Regions from separate parts of the Candidatus Accumulibacter propinquus genome, predicted to be linked through region 1. Evidence: riboswitches for the same ligand, from Rfam matches in the RefSeq annotation. Region 1 holds a riboswitch; each other region holds the start of a gene.
What was found. A riboswitch is a leader RNA that binds a small molecule or an ion and turns the genes downstream of it on or off. The one in region 1 is predicted to bind cyclic di-GMP.
Positions count from the first base shown of each region.

Region 1 (4,208 bases):
GCTGATCAAGGAACTGATCCTGCTCTTCCGACCAGCCTGGACTGGCCAGGCCAGCGTTTTGGCGCTTTGCGGTAGCGTGCTGTTCGTCGTCCACCCCGCCCATGTCGAGGCGGCGGCCTGGGTCGCTTCCCGCAAGGACCTCATGGCCGGTGCCATTGGTTTTCTGGCGGCAGCGACACTCGCCCGTGGCCTGCGAACCGGATGGCCCTACAGGTACGGGTTGTCTGCAGCAGTGCTGCTGCTGTTGGCCTGTTTCAGCAAGGCCGCAGGGATGGCCCAGGTGCTTTTCTTGACGACGCTGATTGTCGCAGCCTGGCGACAGGATCCAGAGGTTGCCACAGAGAGGAAAATCGCGACCCTGATGCTACTATGGGTGGTTGTTGTCTTCGCCGCGATCGTGCATATGAAGGTCGCCGAGACAACCGGCATCCGCATCGAGAACCACCCCGGCGGAATGGCCGTGTTCGACCGCGCGTCGAGAATATTCAGCATGCTGGGTGGCCTGCTGCTACTTCCCCATCCCATGGGGCTCTACCACGATGTGTATCGGATGGGCGAATGGCACTGGCTGACTTCCATGGCCGGAGTGCTGCTGACACTGCTGGCTCTTGCTGTCCTCTGCGTGCGGCGTGTACTGTGGCCTCTCGGCGTCGTGCTGGCCGTCGTGCCCTGGGCTGTCTACCTGCAGCTGATACCCTTCACCACCTGGTCGATGGCCAGCGAACGTTTCCTGTTCGTTTCGGTTGGTGGCCTCGCCATCGTACTGGTCGATGTCATGGGTTGTCTGGCGCAGCCGCGCAGAATCATCGCCCTGCTGTTGATGATAAGCGTGCCGATGGCGCTGATCACCTGGAAGCGTGTAGGCGAATGGGAGCTCGGGACGACGCTGCGCGCCCTGGAGTATGAGCGACAACCCGAATTCCACAACGCCATACGAGATCAGATTTTGCCTGTCCTGTTATCGAAACAACGCTATCTGGAAGCGGAAACACTTGCCAGGCGAGTTCACCGCGGCTACGGGGCTGCTGCTTTGCTTGCACTGGTACACGCTGAAAGCGCTTTCACTGAGTGGGACAAGAGTCGTGCGGCGGGACCGCCGACCCCTGCATCCGGACTTACATACTGCTTGGCAATGACCTCCGTCCGCCACGCGTTGTCTGTAGGCTACGCGCAAATCCTGGGCGAACCCGATGTCTCCTACAATAATCTGCTACGCTCCATTGAGCGACAGACAAAGATCCGTTTCGGGTATGCGCCCGGAATCTGTGGAGCGATTCCGGCCACCTGATCCGACAAAACCGCCAATCGAAGTTTTTCATCGGTTGCTTTTGATGCAGGTCAACAACAGTCATTGATTGTCGGTTAGTCTATCAAGAGAAGATAAGAGCAAACGGAGCGAGAGCCCCGGACGCAAAACCGCAGGCCCTAACTTGAAGTTTGGAAGGGTGGCTGGGTTGCCGTAGTCCATGCACGTTCGTGCTGGCGTCTGTCACTTTCCTTTGCACCATCTTCCGAATGCCCATTCCTTGGGATTGTTCGGCTTGGCACCATGGCAGGAATTGTGAAGTCATCGACACTCCGGATATCTGAAGCAGGCATGTGTAACTTGAGCATTGGATTTGATTCGCCTATCAATCACCCTTAGAGGAGCCAAATAATAATGACAACCTATAACTTCAGCACCTTGACCAATGGTCAAACCATCACCTTCAATCCGGACGTCGACTACCTGATCTTTGACTCGCCCCTCTACCTGACGAACGAACTGCGAATCAACGAGACCGTTACCGGCCTGACCCTGGGCTATTCGGCCTTGAGCGGACCGCCGTCGCTGCCCGCCAAGACGGTAACCCTGACCGGGATGACGCTTTGGAAGCTCACCGGAGGTCCTTTGGGGAATACGGCGGCGCATGTCCAGTTCCAGAATGGTGGCCTGCTGCTCGTCGGCGACAACAGCACCGCGCACGACGACGATCTCTCGAACTTCCTGGTGGGTAGTATCAACAATGACATGTTGTTCGGGTTGGGAGGCAATGACACGCTCAATGGCGGCGCCGGCAGTGACGTGATGGTCGGCGGCGACGGCAACGACACCTACGTCGTGGACAATCTCGGCGATGTCGTCAGCGAAGCCGCGACCGCCCTGGGTGGGATCGACGCGGTACAGGCGAGTATCAGCCACACGCTGGCTACCGGTGTCGAAAACCTGCAACTGCTGACCACTTCCAGCATCAATGGCACCGGCAACACCCTGGCCAACCGCCTGACCGGCAATGCCGGCAACAACCTCCTCGATGGCATGGCCGGCGCCGACACCATGACCGGCGGCGACGGCAACGACACCTATATCGTCGAGAGCTCTGGCGACACGGTCATCGAGACCAACAACAGCGCCACCCAGATCGACACCGTGCGGACCTTCATCAGCTACACGCTGGGAGCGAACGTCGAGAACCTTGAAATCGTTGGGACAGCCACAACCCCACCGATCATCAGCGCTATCGGCAACACGCTGGCCAACACGCTTACCGGCAACTTCCGCGACAACTTCCTCGACGGCAGGACCGGCGCCGACACCATGATCGGTGGCGACGGCGACGATACCTACGTCGTGGACGACGTAGGCGACACGGTCAGCGAAGCCAGCTCCAGCTTCACCCAGGTCGATACGGTGCAATCCTTCATCGGTAATTACACGCTGACGGCGAACGTCGAAAACCTCAGACTGATGGGTTCGGCCAACCTCAACGGCACGGGCAACGCAATCGACAACCAGATCTTCGCCAACAGCGGCGACAACATCCTCGACGGCGGTGGCAACCCGGTCAGCGGCGGCGGCAACCCCGTCGCCTACCTGTACGGCAGCATCAGCGCCGGCGTCACCCATTTCGGTCTGATCCAGGGTGGGGGAGACACCGCGTCCTACCTTTACGGTGCCACGAGCGGGGTCACCGTCAGTCTGGCCGTCGTCGGCCCTCAGGATACCGAAGGTTCCGGCATCGATACGCTGAGCAACTTCGAGAACCTGGTCGGCAGCGCCTACGATGATAACCTGACCGGTAATGCCGGCAACAATGTGCTGGTGGGCGGCTATGGCGGAGGAGACATGCTGACCGGGGGCGACGGAAACGACACCTATATCGTCGTCGGTAGCGAAACGGTCATCGAGACCAATGCCGCCACTTCGCAGATCGATACCGTACTCTCGGTCGTCAATTACCGGCTCGGCGCCAACGTCGAGAACCTGACGCTGATGGACTACACCGTCTTCGGCACCCTCATCTCTGGCTCTGGCGGCTCCCCGGCGATCAACGGCACCGGCAACGCACTCAACAACGTCCTCAAGGGTAATGCGGCGGCCAACGTCCTCGACGGGAGAACCGGCGTCGACAGCATGACCGGCGGTGGCGGCAACGACACCTACATCGTCGAGAATCTTGCCGACGTGGTCGACGAAACCCTTAGCGGAGGGATCGACACTGTCAAGGCGCTGGTCAACTATACGCTGGGGACGAACGTCGAGAACCTGCAACTGATGGGAACGGCGGGTCTCTCCGGTACCGGCAACACACTCGACAATATCATCTGGGCCAACCGTGGCGCGAACCTGCTCGATGGCGGTGCTGGTGGCGACACGCTCTCCTACGAGTTCGGCGCCAGCGCCGGCGTCACCGTCGATCTGGGCCTCGCCACTGCCCAGAACACCGTCGGTTCGGGTCTCGATACGCTGATCAACTTCGAGAATCTGACCGGCAGCAGCTTCGGCGATCTCCTCTCCGGCAACGCCAACAAAAACATCCTCGACGGCGGGCTCGGCAGCGACACCGTTTCCTACGCGTCCGCCACGGCGATGGTCAAGGTCAACCTCGGCGGTCTGACGACGACCGGCACCGGCACGATCGGTGCTGTCATCGACACCCTGCTCAACTTCGAAAACGTCACCGGGAGCAATTTCAACGACATTCTCATCGGCACCGTCGGCAACAACGTCTTCAATGGTGGCAGTGGTGGCCTGGACACCGTCTCGTACGAGTACATTCTCGCCACGAGTGGCCTCTCGCCGATCGGCGTCATCGTCAACCTGAGCCTGACGACGGCCCAGAATACAGGGGTCAGCGGATTCGACACGCTGCTCGGCATCGAGAACCTGACCGGCAGCTCCCTGAACGACACCCTCACCGGCAATGCCTTCGACAACGTCATCAACG
Region 1 covers NZ_JBSEHC010000002.1:251,389-255,596, reverse strand. Annotated here, with positions in the region: gene AC15MQ_RS03690 (hypothetical protein) at 1-1,288, shown strand, start outside; cyclic di-GMP riboswitch class I at 1,376-1,462, shown strand; gene AC15MQ_RS03685 (beta strand repeat-containing protein) at 1,661-4,208, shown strand, end outside.

Region 2 (4,208 bases), on a different contig from region 1:
GAGTTACGCAGCCTTCAGTTTTTGCAGTGCGCGGTTAACGGCGCGATCGAACATCGGTTCCGGCGGCATGAGGATCGCTTCACCGCGCTCGATCTGGAGCGCCAGGGCATTCGGGGTCACCGATATCGCACGCGGCGACTGCGAGGTAGTGAATAGCAGAATGCCTCGCTGCGGGCTAATCCACGATAGGCGATAACGCAAGGGTCCGGATTCCGGATTCGCAAATTCGACCCAATCGCCACGCTGCAGGCTTCCCACCAGCGACAGTACGTCTGCCCTGTCTCGCGAAGGGGGTAGTTCATTGGCCCCGGCCAGTGAAATTCGTTCGATCTGCGTTTCGCCGCGCACGACCTGCTCGCGGGCAAGGCTGACCGGCACGGGCTCTGCCACCGGCAACACCGGCCGTGGAGTGACGATTGGCGGTGCCGTACCCCGCAGGACCGCGGCATGCACACTGAAGAGCGCATCGATCAGGGCCAGGCGGCGATCATCTGCCATCTCCAGGCGGCCAAGCCCGTTGCAGATGCGGCGAACCAGGGTCGGCAAGCGGGCCGCCAGCCGCTTCCGGCTTGGCACATCCGACGGGATGTCGACGCTCGCCACCAGTTCACTGACCGTGTCCATGGCTGCCTCCCAGGCGGCATTGTCACCGTCCATAGAGTGCCGAACGAGGAGTTTGCGCCATTCGTTGTCCAGCAGATCAGTCACCGCCGATGGCAGTGGCATCGCCAGCCAGCCGACGAGGGCGTGATCGGCTGCCGCAGCCGCGAGTTCGTAGCGCTCCTGTTCGGCAACCAGTGGCGCCGCGTTGACGGCGTGGGCATCGGCTGCAGCCTCCTGGCTTTCAAGGAATGCCTCCAGTTCGATGCACAGCGTATCGAACAATTCGGTATCCTGACTGAACTCGTTCTGCAGCCGTTCGACGATTTCCGCGACCCGCGCGTACAAGGGATTATCGTGACCCGCTTGCGGGCCGCAACGCACCGCCGCTCGCGAAATCCCGTCCAGCAGGCGCCGCGCCGGATGCGACTTGCTCGAAAAGAAAGTCTTGTCCAACATGGCGACCTTCAGCACCGGAATCTGCATGCGCGCAACCAGGGCCTTGATCGGGTCGGCGACAGAAGCGTCGTCGAAGATGAAGTCAAAGAGGGTGGCAACGATATCCACGGTGACGGAATGCAGATAGTCGAGGTTCTGGCCTGCGTCACTGCTATGGAACTGCCGCAAGACGTTGTCCATCAATGCCGCGGCCGTTTGCACCGGCACCGCCCTCTGCAGGGTATCCAGAGAGGCCATGACCTGCTCCATGGCAACGGCCATGCCGGCGGGCGACGCACCGCCCATGGACACGCCGGTGGAAGGGCCACAGCCAGCGCCAGCGCCGCCCGTCCCTGCGGACACTTGCTGCGGGCGCACGAGTTCCTGCAGCAAAGCAAAGAGGTCGGCAGATTCGGCAGGCTTGCCGGGGTCAGTCGCGTTGCGCGGTTGGTTTGGTGACGGGGAGCAGGTTCGGGAAAGCTGTGGCAGCACACCACGGCCAATCAAGAAAGCATTCAAATCGTCAATGGTCGGGCCAAAGACATCGACGGCGTGGCGCTCCATGAGTTGCAGGATTTCCAGCTTCGCCTTGCCGACCAACCCGGCATCCTCGAATGCACCGCCCAGCGATTCGGCGATGAGATGTTCTATGGGCAGGCTGCCTTCCGGTTCTCCAGACAAGAACGCCAGCCGGCGCCCAATGGCAAACAGCCCCTCGTCACACTGACTACGAAGGCTGCCAGCGATGGCCTTGACGACCAGTTCCTCGTCCATGGCGCCAAAGTCAACCAATTGCAGTTCTTGTGGAGGGCTGCTGGCAGCACCACGTCTGCCCTTGTTCGAAGCACGGCATGCCTGCGTGAAGAGTGCTGACCACTTGGCGAGCAAAGCGCCTTCGAGCTGCGGCGCTTTGGCGTGAATCGCTTCTCCCGTGTGGTAGAACAGGACCCTTTGCGCGCGTCCGCAAGCGACGTCACCTTTGCTGAGCAGTTCCTCCTCGACTCGGGGCAGCACCGACCTGAAGGCGTCACGGAGCTTGCACCCCATGAGATCCCGTGCCTCTGTGAGGACACCGGGATGATCGACATCAACGAGCGCGCCACGAACCCCTTCAGGGAACCTGATCACGTTATTTGCTGGAACTGGGACTGCCATCACCGATTCTCCTTGCCGCTGGCGCTGAAAAAACACGCACTGCCAAACCGCTAAATGTGGCGGGTTGGCGCAAGGTCACTGTCTCGGAGCGGCAGTTTGGCCCCTCAGGGCACCGACGGGCTTCTGGTCAAGGATGCAGCGCTGTTCATGGTCCTGATGCTGCATCTGTTCGCCTGGCGGTCCCGCCGTCCTAGAAAGCGGCGACAACTCCGTTTTCTGTAGACCGGTGACTTTGCGTCCCCGCCTTTCGACGGGTTTGCCTTTTTCAGTAAGACTAGCTGTTTAGAATCTACACCAATAGTCTCAATAGTGCAAGGCGCTTATCAGCGACTCCATCTCCTCGCCAGATTTTTCGAGTATCTCGGCCAGAAGGGGTGCCGCCTGGACGTCTCCCGCCACGTCCTCAGCGTCCGGACTGTGCAGCGGCGAAGGGATCGGCGTCAGGCGGTGCGCCAATGAAAGGACATCACTCAGGTCAACGGGTGGAAAACTGCCTGACCTCGGCTCCCAGAGCATTTCCACCGCTTCGACAACTTCTTGCGGTACAGCCAGCGCTTTCAGCACAGCCTGGCCGATCAACCTGTCGACTTCCGGCGACAGTATGCTGCCAGCCACGAATAGGTCGGGATGCAGTTCGGTGCGTGAGATCAGAAAAAAGCCCCCCACCTCGTGGACCATCCCGGCAAACAGCGCCACATCAGCCAAAGGGCGCAGAAAGCGCCGCGCCAGCACATGGGCCAGCGCGGCCACATGTGCGGTGTGCTCCCAGAGCCGCTCCGAAAGTGCGCGGCAGTCCGGCGAGCGCAAGCCGCTGGTCATCTGACGCATCACAACCGCCGTGGCCAGGGTGCGCACGAAGCGGGTTCCCAGCCGGGTTACGGCACTTTGCACGTCGGCTACATGCTGCCCCCAGCGGTTGAACGCCACCGAATTAGCTAACGCCACCACCCGTGCGGCCAACAGAGGTTCCGCCAGGACAAGCTGCGCGACCTGGCCCAGATGCAAATCCGGATCATCAAGGGCAAGACGCACCCGGAAGGCGACATCGGCGTGGGTGGGGAAAGCGACCTCACCGCGCCCGACTTCCGCGATGACCTGGTCCAGAGCGCTCATGGTGGGGAAACCTCTCGGTCGGAACCAAAAGCGCACATTACATCAGCTGACTGTTCCTTGTCATCCCGCAGGCAATGGGTACCATAGCCTTGTTAACATTTGCCGGCAACTCGGCAACATGCCAAGTTGCCGGCAAACCATCGGCAGCCAGCGCTTGCAGTCGAGACCGCGTTGTCCTACGGGTTCACGGCTTTCTTGACGGCGTCCCGAGCGTCACTGGCGTTCTCTTTCAGGTCGCCGAGATGTTGTTGCAGCTTGCCTTCAACCTGATTTTTGACACCCTTTGCCTGCTGCTCCGTGCTACCGGTCAACTTGCCGACCTGTTCCTGAATCGTCCCACCGAGGTCTTTTGCTGCGCCCTTGACTTGATCCTTGTTCATGATGAACTCCTAGCTTGGTTGGTACCGCTGATACACAAGCCGGACTCGGCTCGTGCTCTGAAGCCCACGAATCATTTCGTCGTGGCCAAGTACCAAGGCTAATGAAAAGCGCTGGCAGGCTCTGTGCGCTGACCAACATACGGGTTTGCACCAGTGGCAGGCGATCGGCCCCGGCCTGTATCAAAGAACAGTTGTCGGTCACCGGCGGATGCCTTTAAGCCCTTGAAAGGACAAACATTGCGGCTCACAGACGCGGTCTGCACGCCGCTGCTTCAGTCACCGCCACCGCCGCCGCACCCTCCCCCGCCACAACCGTCGCCGCCTGACCCGCCGCCGTCGCTGTCTCCGCCACAGCCGCTGCTCCCGCCACAGCCACCCCCGCAACTGATGTGGCCGGCGCAATAACCCGTGCCGTCGCGGGTTGCGGCCAGGCAGTCGAGCTGATAGACAAAACCCCCGGTGATCCCGAGCAGGCCATCAAGCGCAAAAAGCATCGGCAGCGACTGCGGCGCTTTCGGATCG
Region 2 covers NZ_JBSEHC010000003.1:1,978,094-1,982,301, reverse strand. Annotated here, with positions in the region: gene AC15MQ_RS14925 (DUF1631 family protein) at 4-2,085, opposite strand; gene AC15MQ_RS14920 (hypothetical protein) at 2,116-2,247, shown strand; cyclic di-GMP riboswitch class I at 2,366-2,464, opposite strand; gene AC15MQ_RS14915 (HDOD domain-containing protein) at 2,497-3,306, opposite strand; gene AC15MQ_RS14910 (CsbD family protein) at 3,483-3,686, opposite strand; gene AC15MQ_RS14905 (glycine-rich domain-containing protein) at 3,959-4,208, opposite strand, start outside.
Region 2: it holds a riboswitch for cyclic di-GMP, as region 1 does, so the genes downstream of both, AC15MQ_RS14925 (DUF1631 family protein) here and AC15MQ_RS03685 (beta strand repeat-containing protein) in region 1, are expected to answer to the same signal.

Region 3 (4,208 bases), on a different contig from region 1:
GCGCACCAGGTGCATCAGGGGGTCGCCGATCCGGTCGACCATCGATTTGTCGAGTTCGGTTTCGGCGCCGCGGATGGCGAGTTCGATGTCCTTGCCCAATTCCCGGGAGAGGTCGCGAACGACGCGCGGAAAGCGGGCGAAGACTTCGCCGATGGCGACCATGCGCAGGCGCAGGGTCATGTCGCGGATGTCCTGGACGAGCGAGAGCAGGGTTTCGGCCGATTCCTGGAGGTCGGGCCGTTGCAGGCGGCTGACCTGCAGGTGGGTGCCGACGCCGGCGATGACCAGTTCGCCGACGCGGTCGATCAGGGCGTCCAGGCGGTCTGCGGGGACTTTGACGAGGCGCGCGTCGCTGCTGCGCCTGGCTTCGGCGCGCTGTTGTTTGTCGGCCGCGGCGGGACAGGCGCCGCTTGTTCGACGAGGATCTCGCCGAGGCGCCGCGGGGCCTGGTGTGGCTGCGCGGCCAGTGCGGTGGTCAGTTCGTGGGCGGTGATCGATCCGCAGGCGACGAGCATTTCGCCGATGCGTTCGACGTCGTCGTGGTGGTGGGCTTCGATGAGCGCGAGGTACTCGGCAATCTGGCTCTGCGGGGGGAGGATGTGGATCTGCGAGCCTTCCCGGAGGAAATCGAAGACGCCTTCGATTTCGGCCTTGCTGGCCTGGCTGGCGAGGGCGATTTCGAATCCGAGGTGGCAGAGTTCGGGATCTGCGGCGGCGAACTCGGGCAGGCCGCTGGTGAGGGTTTCGACGTGCAGCAGTTGGCCGTACTGGCTCAGGTAGTGGATGAAGGCGAGCGGGTCCATGCCGTCCTGCAGGACCTGTTTGCCGGGGCGCAGCGAGATATGCCAGTGGTCGGCGCCGAACGCGCCGCCGCCGCTGGCGCTGACTTCGCCGGCGGGCGACGGGTCGGTGCCGACGCGGAGCGGGCCGGCGCCGTTGCCGAGGACGCTTTGCAGGCGGGCGAGCAGGGGGTCGCTGCCGGCGAGGGGGGCGGTGGTGTGTTCGGCGACGGCGGCGATCAGTTGGGCGATGTGGTCCTGGCAGTCGAGGAGCAGGCTGATCAGTTCGCTGTCGAACTGGAGTTGGCCGTTGCGCAGGCGGTCGAGGACGTTTTCGACGACGTGCGTGAAGCGGACGACGGCGTCGAGGCCGAACAGTCCGCCGGAGCCTTTGATGGTGTGCGCGCAGCGAAACAGGGCGTTGAGGTCGTCTTCGCGGCAGCGGCCGGCTTCGGCACGCAGCAGGATCGCTTCCATTTCGGCGAGGAGTTCGGCGGCCTCGTCCATGAAGGTGCCGAGGGCCTGGGCGAGGTCGGCGCTGAGGTCACTGGCGGTGTCGTTCATGGGGTGCGCGCGGCCGGTTCGCTGGCGGGGAGGTACAGGGGGTCGCCGAGCACGCTGCCGAGATGGGCGAGGTCGATCAGGCGCAGGACACTCGCGGGGTGGTTGATGAAGCGGACGTTCTTGCCGGGATGGCGTTTGGCGAGGAGCATCAGTTGCAGTCCGGCGGTGTCGATTTCGGTGATGCCGGCGAGGTCGACTTCGAGGTCGTCGGCGTTGCGCATGGCGTCGGCCAGTCCGGCCTTGGTTTCGGCGACGCTGTAGATGGTGAGTTCGCCGGTGAGGGTCAGCCGCGCGGTCTGGCCGTGGCGTGCGCGGGCGAGGCTCATCGCGGCTTCAGATCATCAACAGTCGGGATACCGCCGCGAGCATCTGCTGCGGCTGGAAGGGCTTGACCACCCAGGCTCTGGCGCCGGCTTCCTGGCCCGCTTTCTTTTTTTCTTCGTTGCCTTCGGTGGTGAGCATGATCACCGGCACGAACCGGTAGGCGGGCTGCTTCTTCATTTCCCTGACGAAGCTGATACCATCCAGGTTCGGCATGTTCACGTCGCTGATCACCAGGTGGATCTTCTGTCCACCCAGCTTGCTCAGCGCGTCCCGTCCGTCGCAGGCTTCGATTACTTCAAATCCGGCACCCTTCAGCGCCATCTTGACGACCTGCCGCATCGAGGCAGAGTCGTCAACAATCAGGATGGTCTTGCTCATCACGCGCTCCCGCTGATATGTTTGACACGGCGCGCCCGCAAGGGACCGGCCGCGCGCTCGCACGAGACGCACGCATGCAGACAGGGAGGCATTCGACGTCAGAACGAACGTCTTGCCATGAGGCAACCCAGCCACCCTCCTCGACTTCAGGTTAGGGCCTGCAGCTTTGCGTCCGGGGCTTTCGCCCCGTTTGCTATTCAACTCGTGCCGGAAGTATATGAGGAGAACCGACCGGCGATGTGCGACTTCCGTCACATTCCGATCGCGGACAGGGCTAGCTGGAGGCGCGACCAATTGCCGCAGCCCTCATCACCGCGACGCACAGGGCGTAGAATTCGGCGCTTCGATCACTGTCAGGCAATGCTGCAGCGCATGTTTCGGGTCCATCAGACGCACGCACCCGTTGTTCTTTCGTCCACGGCGAATCCGCTGCGGCGGCTGGTCACGCTGCGCCGGATCGAAGTGCTGACGCAGGCCGTAGTGCTGGTGCTCGCACTCGCGTGGCTGAAAATTCCCCTCGATGGGGTACCGATGATCGCCGCCATTGCCGTGCTCGCAGCCGTCAATCTCGTCACGCAATGGTGGATCGACAAGGGTGGCCCGCCCACCGCGAACGAGGTGTTCGCCCATATGGCGATCGATGTCGCGATCCTCGCCGTGCTGCTGTATTTTGCCGGCGGCCCGGCCAACCCTTTCGTCTCGCTGTTCCTGCTGCCGCCAACCCTGGCCGCGGCGATGCTGCCGGCCCGACACGCCTGGGCGATGGCGGGACTCACCCTCTTCGCCTACACTTTCCTGATGTTCTGGAACCTGCCACTACCACCACCGCAGGGTGACCTGGCGCAGTTCGACGCCCTGCTTGCCCGCGCTACCGGCGGCACCCACACACACGCCGCGCACGGCAGCGGCTTTGCGCTGCATGTTCTGGGGATGTGGCTCAACTTCGTGATCAGCCTCGGCGTCGTGGCCTTCTTCCTGACGCGCATGGCGGCGACGCTCAAGAACCGTGAGCGCGAACTCGCCGCTGCCCGCGAAGCGGCACTGCGCAACGAACAGATTCTCTCGCTCGGAACGCTCGCCGCCGGCGCGGCGCACCAGTTGGGCACGCCGCTGGCGACGATGGCCGTGGTGATCCACGAACTCGAACTGCAACACGGCGATGACGCCGAATTGCAGGAGGACCTGCTGCTGTTGCGAGAACAGGTCGACCGCTGCAAGCAAACGATCTCGCAGATCCTCGCATCGACTGGACAGGGCCGTGACGAAAGTCTGCGCTCGCTGGCACTCGACGACTATCTGCAGCGTCTGCTCGACGACTGGCAGGTCATCCGCCCGCATGCCCGGATCAGCGTTACGCTGCAAGGCGAGCAACCCCCCCCGCTGGTCACCGCCGAGCGCACGCTCGAACAGGCGCTCCTCAATCTGCTCGACAATGCCGCCGATGCGCACGCGGCGAACCCGGAAGCGCTCCGGTTTTCGGCGTCCTGGGACAGCGACAGCTGTCGCATCGAGATTTTCGATCGCGGCCCAGGGATCGGGGGAGAAGCGGCGCTGCGTCTTGGCCAGGCGTTTTTCAGCAGCAAGCGCGCGGCGCACGACCAGGCCGGCGGCATCGGCATCGGACTGTTTCTCAGCAACGCCACCATCGAGCGCTGCGGTGGCCAGGTTGAACTGTTCAACCGCAGTGACCCGCAGGGCGGCGCCTGCACCCGCGTCACCCTCCCCCTGAACCGCCTGAAAGCGTGATCAAGATGCCTGGACGAAACCCGCAAGCAGCCGATGACGAACGCTCGACGCTGCTCCTGGTCGACGACGACGACGCTTTCCGACGCGTTCTCGCGCGTGCGCTGGATCGACGCGGCTATGCCGTGAGCGTTGCCGCCACGGTCGCGGCAGCCATCGTCAAGGCACAGGCACAGTCGCCGGAGTACGCCGTCGTCGACCTCAGGATGCCCGGCCAGTCGGGGCTGGTATTGATCGAGAAACTGCTGGAACTCGACCCGAACACGCGCATCGTCATGCTCACCGGCTACGCCAGCATCGCCACCGCCATCGAGGCGATCAAGCTCGGCGCCGTCCACTACCTGGCCAAACCGTGCGACGCCGACGAAATCGTCGCGGCGCTCAACAAGAGCAGCGGCGGCGACTCGGCGATCCCGGTTA
Region 3 covers NZ_JBSEHC010000006.1:137,021-141,228, reverse strand. Annotated here, with positions in the region: gene AC15MQ_RS18960 (chemotaxis protein CheA) at 1-180, opposite strand, end outside; partial or broken gene AC15MQ_RS18955 (hypothetical protein) at 235-288, opposite strand; gene AC15MQ_RS18950 (Hpt domain-containing protein) at 306-1,343, opposite strand; gene AC15MQ_RS18945 (STAS domain-containing protein) at 1,340-1,669, opposite strand; gene AC15MQ_RS18940 (response regulator) at 1,677-2,045, opposite strand; cyclic di-GMP riboswitch class I at 2,164-2,250, opposite strand; gene AC15MQ_RS18935 (ATP-binding protein) at 2,418-3,791, shown strand; gene AC15MQ_RS18930 (response regulator transcription factor) at 3,797-4,208, shown strand, end outside.
Region 3: it holds a riboswitch for cyclic di-GMP, as region 1 does, so the genes downstream of both, AC15MQ_RS18940 (response regulator) here and AC15MQ_RS03685 (beta strand repeat-containing protein) in region 1, are expected to answer to the same signal.